Saccharothrix violaceirubra: one gene and its partner. The protein of the gene in region 1 interacts with the protein of each later gene in a pairwise test. Links are inferred from orthologs where the notes say so. Each region holds a gene or a part of one and is shown in the gene's direction. Other genes may lie near its edges. The genes, in order: F4559_RS29970 and F4559_RS15690.

The links.
Region 2: the proteins of F4559_RS29970 (region 1) and F4559_RS15690 interact in binary tests that used the Bacillus subtilis proteins (3 or more experiments, as listed by UniProt). The link is inferred for Saccharothrix violaceirubra from one-to-one orthologs.

What each region holds. Positions count from the first base shown.
Region 1 is NZ_JACHJS010000001.1:6,495,609-6,498,913, forward strand. What follows is about bases 23-3,022. They hold F4559_RS29970 (ABC transporter permease), read left to right. Parts: upstream 23-928; coding sequence 929-2,116; downstream 2,117-3,022. Other genes in these bases: F4559_RS29965 (ABC transporter ATP-binding protein), read left to right, coding at 23-932; F4559_RS29975 (cryptochrome/photolyase family protein), read right to left, coding at 2,297-3,022. Also shown: F4559_RS29960 (helix-turn-helix transcriptional regulator), read left to right, coding at 1-9; more of F4559_RS29965, read left to right, coding at 21-22; more of F4559_RS29975, read right to left, coding at 3,023-3,305.
Region 2 is NZ_JACHJS010000001.1:3,298,692-3,302,628, forward strand. What follows is about bases 183-3,814. They hold F4559_RS15690 (efflux RND transporter permease subunit), read left to right. Parts: upstream 183-518; coding sequence 519-3,614; downstream 3,615-3,814. Other genes in these bases: F4559_RS15695 (MFS transporter), read right to left, coding at 3,668-3,814. Outside these bases: F4559_RS15685 (cytochrome P450), read right to left, coding at 1-168; more of F4559_RS15695, read right to left, coding at 3,815-3,937. UniProt on the Bacillus subtilis protein: Required for self-resistance to surfactin, an antimicrobial lipopeptide surfactant produced by B.subtilis. Also required for swarming motility.

The sequences.
Region 1 (3,305 bases):
CACGAGTGAGGAGAGCGACCGTGGCACAGGGGGTGCTGGAGATCGACCGGATCTCCAAGCGCTACGGGGAGGTCGTCGCGCTCGCCGACATGACCTTCGACGTCCGCGCGGGTGAACTGTTCGGTTTCGTGGGCAGCAACGGCGCGGGCAAGACCACGACCATGCGCATCGCCCTCGGGGTGCTCGCGGCGGACGCCGGGGAGGTGCGCTGGAACGGCGCACCGGTCACCCTCGACACCCGTCGGCGCATCGGCTACATGCCCGAGGAACGCGGGCTCTACCCCAAGATGAAGGTCCACGAGCAGCTCGTCTACCTGGCCGAACTGCACGGCATGACGACCGACGACGCGCACCGCGGCGCCGACGCGTGGATCACCCGCCTCGGCCTGCGCGACCGGGCCGGCGACGAGGTGCAGAAGCTCAGCCTCGGCAACCAGCAGCGCGTCCAGCTCGCCGCGGCGTTGGTGCACGACCCGGACGTGCTCGTGCTCGACGAACCGTTCTCGGGCCTTGACCCGGTGGCCGTGGACGTGATGAGCCAGGTGCTGCGGGAGAAGGCGGCGCAGGGCGTGCCGGTCGTGTTCTCCAGCCACCAGCTCGACCTCGTCGAACGGCTGTGCGACCGGGTCGGCATCGTGCGCAGTGGCTCGCTGGTCGCGTGCGGCACGGTCGACGAGCTGCGGTCCGGCGGCACGGCGCGGCTGGTCGTGGACGCGCCGGACGCGGGCGCCGGGTGGGCGTCGGCGCTGCCGGGCGTGACCTCGGCGTCCTACGAGGGCACGCGGGCACTGCTCGAACTCGCGCCGGACGCCGACGACCAGGTCATGCTGCACGCCGCACTGGCCACCGGCCCGGTGCGCGAGTTCTCCCGGCAGCGCCCGGCGCTGACCGACCTGTTCCGCAGCGTGGTGGCAGAGGAGGGTCGGGCATGAGCGCGATGACACCCGGACGGGCGGTGTTCCTGGTCGCCCGGCGCGAGTTCGTCGGCAAGGTGCGTACCCGGTCGTTCCTGGTCGGCACGCTCGCAGTGGTGCTGCTGATGGGCGGGATGGCGCTGCTCCAGGCGTTCCTGTTCGACAGCGCCACCAGCGACCGGGTCGGACTGTCCGGACAGGCCACGGTCCTGTCCGCGCCGTTGAAGGAGACCGCGAAGACGTTCGGCCGCGACGTCGAGACGGTCGACGTGACCGACGCGCGGGCAGCCGAGGAACAGGTCCGCGCGGGCGACCTGGACGCGTTGGTCACGGGCGCGCCGGACGCGCTGCGGGTCGTGGTGAAGGAGGAGCTGGACGAGCCGCTGCGCAATTCGATCGACCTGATCGTCAAGCAGCAGGTGCTCAACGCCCAGCTCGCCGAGGCGGGCCTCGACCCGGCCAAGGTCGCGGACAACGTGGCCCGCGCGGCGGTCGACGTGGTCGCGCTGGAGCCCTCGGACGACCAGAAGGGGCAGCGGCTGGCCATCGGGCTGGTGATCGCGATCCTGCTGTACTACTCGCTGCTGGTCTACGGGACGATGGTCGCCCAGGGGGTCGTGGAGGAGAAGTCCAGCCGGGTCGTGGAGATCCTGCTGTCGACGTTGCGGCCGTGGCAGCTCCTGGCGGGCAAGGTGATCGGCCTGGGCCTGGTCGGGTTGGTGCAACTGCTGCTGATCGGCGGCATCGGGCTGACTCTGGTGACCGTGACGGACATCCTCGACGTGCCGGGCGTGGCAACGGGTGCCCTGGCCACCGGCGTGCTCTGGTACCTGCTCGGGTTCTACCTGTACGCCACGGTGTTCGCGGCGGCGGCGTCGCTGGTGTCGCGCCAGGAGGAACTGCAGTCGGTGATCACGCCGATCAGCATGGCCGTGGTGGTCGCGTTCGTGGTCGGCTTCAACCTGATGATCCAGGACGCGTCGGGCACGGCTGTCACCGTGCTGTCCCTGCTGCCGCCGTTCGCGCCGATCCTGATGCCGGGGCGGATGGCGATGGGGGTGGCGCCGCTGTGGCAGGTGGGGTTGTCGATCGTGCTGGCTCTGGGCGCGGTCGTGCTGCTGACCTGGTTGGGCGGCAAGGTCTACGCGAACGCGGTGTTGCGGACGGGTGCGCGGGTCAGGTTGCGGGACGTGCTGCGCTGATCAGCTTCCGCGGTGCCCGTCGGGCGTCCTGGGTGGAGGGTGTCGTTGTGGGGTGAGGGCGGAAGCGTTCAAGCGTCGCTCGCCGCCGGGCAGGCCGCCAAGGCGGGTGTCGTGCCCAGGTTTGCCCCCGTCGTGGGTTGAGTCAGATGCTGCCGGTGCGTGGCCGTGGGACATGGGCTGCTATTTGATCGCCCCGAAGCGGGCCAGGGCCTCTTGGCGTTCGTGGGCGTGGTCGACGATCGGGTCGGTCGGGCGGTGGACCTGTTTGCCCTTCACGTCGCGCAGTTCGGGTACGTAGCGGCGGACGTAGGTGCCGTCCGGGTCGAACTTCTCGCCCTGGGTGACGGGGTTGAAGATGCGGAAGTACGGTGCCGCGTCGGTGCCCGAACCGGCCGCCCACTGCCAGTTGTGCTGGTTGGACGCGAGGTCCCCGTCGACCAGGTGGCGCATGAAGTGCCGGGCACCCCACCACCACGGCAGGTGCAGGTCCTTCACCAGGAAGCTCGCCACGACCATGCGGACGCGGTTGTGCATCCAGCCCTCGGCCAGCAGCTGGCGCATGCCCGCGTCGACGAACGGGTAGCCGGTGCGGCCTTCGCACCACGCCGCGAAACGCTCGCGGTCGTCGTCGAGGTGGATGCGGTCGAAGCGCTTGTCCAGGTTCTCCCGCGCGCTGGACGGGTTGTGCCACAACACGTCCGCGTAGAACTCACGCCACGCCAGCTCGTTGCGGAACGCCTTCGAGCCCTCGTCCGAGCCGAGGTCGGCGAGCAGCGTTCGCGGGTGCACGACGCCCCACTTGAGGAACGCGGAGAACCTGCTCGTGCGGTCGAGGTCCGGGCGGTCGCGGTGGTCGGCGTAGTCGGGTAGGCGTTCGTCGCGGAACGTGCGCCACAGGCGGGTCACGTCGGGCAGACCGTCGCCCTCGGGGAGTCGTTCCGTCTTCTCCGGCGTCATCCAGTCCACAGTGGACTTGTTCGTGTTCGCCGGTGCGCGCCAGCCGTGTTCCCGCCACGCGCGGGAGAACGGTGTGAAGACGCGGTAAGGCGTGCCGTCGTTTTTGAGCACACGACCGGGCGCCACGGCGTAAGGCGAGCCGACGCGGACGAGTTCCACCTTCTCCCCCACGGCCTCGTCGCGTTCACGACCGTACGGTCCGAAGTCCGCGGACACGTGCACCGACTCCGCG
Region 2 (3,937 bases), 3.2 Mb from region 1 along the record:
GGGCCCGGTGTCCGCGAGGCGGTCCAGGGCGACGGGCGGGTCGAACGGGCGGCCGGCGTCCCGGTGCATCAGTTCGGCGGGGAGCTGGATGCGCTCCCGGTTGGTGGATTCGGTCCCGGCGGTGGCTTCGCCCGCGTCTTCACGGGTCGACGAAGCGGTGGTGGACATCCCCAGTCCTTGTCCCGGCCCGGTCCCCCGACCAGGCCGTAGCTCGTCACCCACGGTACCAAAACCTGCACGCCGTGCAGCTTTCTTTTCCTCGGCCCGACTACCACGAGTGATCGATATTCGTCTCGAGGGGCGCGCTGAGATGTACAGCGCGTCATGTTCGGCGGCACTTTTCGGGGTAGTGGAGGCCGAAAGAGTGAACCAAGGTCATACGGAAGTCTGAGAAGTCGACTACCGAAGGGCGACCCGGTTCTCAGCACGCGCGTGCGACGCTTCCCGCGTCCCGCCGGCCGTGCCCCGGAGCCGGAGGCGTGCGACACCCCGTGCAGTTCCTTTAAGGAGATTCGTACATGTCCGTGCTGGCCAGGCTCAGCCTCGCCAACCGGAGCCTCGTCGGGCTGCTCAGCCTGGTGGTCATCGGCTTCGGCGTGCTGACGCTGCCCTCGATCAAGCAGCAGTTGTTCCCGTCGATCGAACTGCCGGCCGCCGCGATCGTCGCGCCGTACCCCGGTGCCGCGCCCGACCTCGTCGACCGCCAGGTCGCCGAGCCGATCCAGTCGGCGGTGCGCGGCATCGACGGCGTGGAGGAGGTGCTGACCACCTCGGCGGAGAGCCTCGCGACGATCCAGGTGATGTTCACCTACGGCACCGACATCGACGCCGCCGTCAACCAGTTGCAGCAGGCCGTCAACCGGCTCCAGCCCCGCCTGCCCGAGGGCGTCGAGCCGACCGTGGCGCAGGGCAGCACCGACGACATCCCGGTGGTCGCGCTCGCCGCGACCTCCGGCGACGACGACATCGCCACGGCCGCCCGGCTGCGCGCCGAGGTCGTGCCCGGCATCGAGGAGATCAAGGGCGTCCGCGAGGCGTCGGTCAGCGGCGAACGGGAGCGCGAGGTCACCGTCACGGTCGACTACGGCAAGCTCGGCGCGCGCGGCCTGGACCCGCAGGCCCTGACCGCCGCGCTGCGCGGCGCCGGTGCCGCCGTGCCCGCGGGCGCCGTCGAGCGCGGGACGCAGTCGCTCACCGTCCAGATCGGTGGACCGGTCACCTCGGTCGACGCGCTGCGCGACCTCGTGCTGACCTCGCCCAACGGCCCGGTCAAGCTCCGCGAGGTGGCGACCGTGGAGTCCGCCCCCGCCGCGCTGGCCGTGCTCAACCGCACCGACGGCAAGCCCACGCTGGGCGTCGTCGTCACGATGAACGCCGACGGCAACGCGGTGGAGATCTCCAAGGCCGTGCGCGCCAAGCTCGACGAGTGGGGCAAGGCCGCGGACTCCACGCTCACGGTCGCCTTCGACCAGGGTCCGGAGGTGGAGAAGGCGATCAGCGGCCTGACCACCGAGGGTCTGCTCGGCCTGCTGTTCGCGGTCGTGGTGATCCTGCTGTTCCTGATGTCGTTGCGCTCCACGCTGGTCACCGCCGTGTCGATCCCGCTGTCGGTGGTCGTCGCGCTGATCGCGCTGTGGACCGGCGACCTGTCGCTCAACCTGCTCACGCTGGGCGCGTTGACCATCGCCGTCGGCCGCGTCGTCGACGACTCGATCGTGGTGCTGGAGAACATCAAGCGCCACCTCGGGTACGGCGAGGAGAAGCAGCGCGCGGTGCTCGACGGCACCCGCGAGGTGGCGGGCGCGGTCACCGCGTCGACGCTGACCACGGTCGCGGTGTTCCTGCCGATCGCGTTCGTCGACGGCATCGCGGGCGAGCTGTTCGGCCCGTTCTCGATCACGGTGACCGTGGCGCTGCTCGCGTCGCTGCTGGTGTCGCTGACGATCGTGCCCGTGCTCGCGTTCTGGTTCCTCAAGCGGCCCGTCGTGTCCGACGACCCGGCCGCCGCCGCGGAGGCCAAGCGCCTGGCGGTGGAGAAGGAGCGGCGTGGCCTGCTCCAGCGGATCTACGTGCCGGTGCTGCGGTTCGCCACGCGCCGCCGCCTGGTCACCGTGCTCATCGCCGTGCTGATCTTCATCGGCACGGTCGGGCTCGCCGGTCAGCTCAAGACCGACTTCATCGGCGACTCCGGCGGCACGGCGTTGCAGGGCACCCAGACGTTGCCGCCGGGCACGGGTCTCAAGGCCCGCGACGACGCCGCCCGCAAGCTGGAGGCCGTGCTCGCCGACACCGACGAGATCGAGACCTACCAGGTCACGGTCGGCAGCGACACGAGCATGGCGGCGTTCGGCTTCGGCGGCGACGGCAACACCCGCGTCCAGGCCACCGTCCGCGAGGGCACCGACCTGGAGGCGTTGGGCACCCGCCTGAGCGACAAGATGAAGGGCGTCGAGGGTGCGGGCGAGGTCAAGTTCGGCGCCGGCGCGTCGGGCTTCGGCTCCGACGGCATCGAGGTCCTGGTGACCGCCGACGACGAGAAGTCCCTGCGCGAGGCCGCCGACCAGGTGCAGAAGGCGGTCGAGGGCACGCCGGGCGTCGCCGAGGTCGACAACGACCTGGCGGTCAGCGCACCGCGCGTGCAGGTCGTCGTGAACGAGGACGCCGCCGCCGCGCGCGGGCTCAACGGCCAGGTGATCGGCCAGTTCGCGGCGCAGGCGCTGCGGGGCAGCCCGGTCGGCGAGCTGCCGATCGGCGAGGGTTCGCAGCGGATCGTGCTGCGCACCGGCACCGCACCGGCCGACGTGGACGCGCTCAAGGCGTTGGCGCTGCCCGGCGGCGTGACCCTGGGCCAGGTCGCCGAGGTGTCCGTCGTGGACGGTCCGGTGCAGGTCAAGCGCACCGACGGCGAGCGCAGCACGACCGTGCGCGCCAAGGTGACCGGTGCCGACCTCGGTGCCGTGACCGCCGATCTGGCCAAGCGGCTGGATGCGCTCGACCTGCCCGGCGGCGCCGACCAGGAGATCGGCGGCGTGAGCCAGGACCAGGCCGACACGTTCGCCGACCTGGGGTTGGCGATGCTGGCCGCGATCGCGATCGTGTTTCTGATCATGGTGGCCACGTTCCGCAGCATCGTGCAGCCGCTGATCCTGCTGGTGTCGATCCCGTTCGCGGCGACCGGCGCCCTGGGTCTGCTGCTGGTCACCGGCACGGCGCTGGGTCTGCCGTCGCTGATCGGCATGCTGATGCTGGTCGGCATCGTGGTGACCAACGCGATCGTGCTGATCGACCTGGTCAACCAGTACCGGGCGCAGGGGATGGGCGTGACCGAGGCGGTGATCGAGGGCGGGCGCAGCCGACTGCGGCCGATCCTGATGACCGCGGCGGCGACGATCTTCGCGCTGCTGCCGATGGCCCTGGGCGTCACCGGCGAGGGCGCGTTCATCGGCAAGCCGCTGGCGCTGGTCGTGATCGGCGGCCTGGTCAGCTCGACGCTGCTGACCCTGGTGCTGGTGCCGACGCTGTACACGATGGTGGAGGGCCGCAAGGAGCGGCGTCGGGCACGCCGGGAGGCCAAGCGCGAGCAGGCGCCCCGACGCGAGCCCGTGTCGGTCTGATCCACCCTGCCCAGGACGGCCCCGCCCGCGTTCCGGGCGGGGCCGTCCGCCGTTCAGGCGGGGATCGTCGCCGTGGCGTCGGCCCGGCCGAACGGCCGCCAGGCCGCGACCACGAGCGCGGAGACGGCGACCACGCCGAGCCAGAACGGCGCCGTGACGCCGAACCGCTCGGCGAGCAGGCCCGCGGTCAGGGCGCCGATCGCGGAACCTCCCGCGGTGAGCAGGAACATCGTGCTGCCCACCCGGCCGCGCAGTTCGTCGGGCACGGCGCGCTGGCTGATCGTCTGGCAGATGACGTTCCACACCACGGCGTGCAGGCCGAA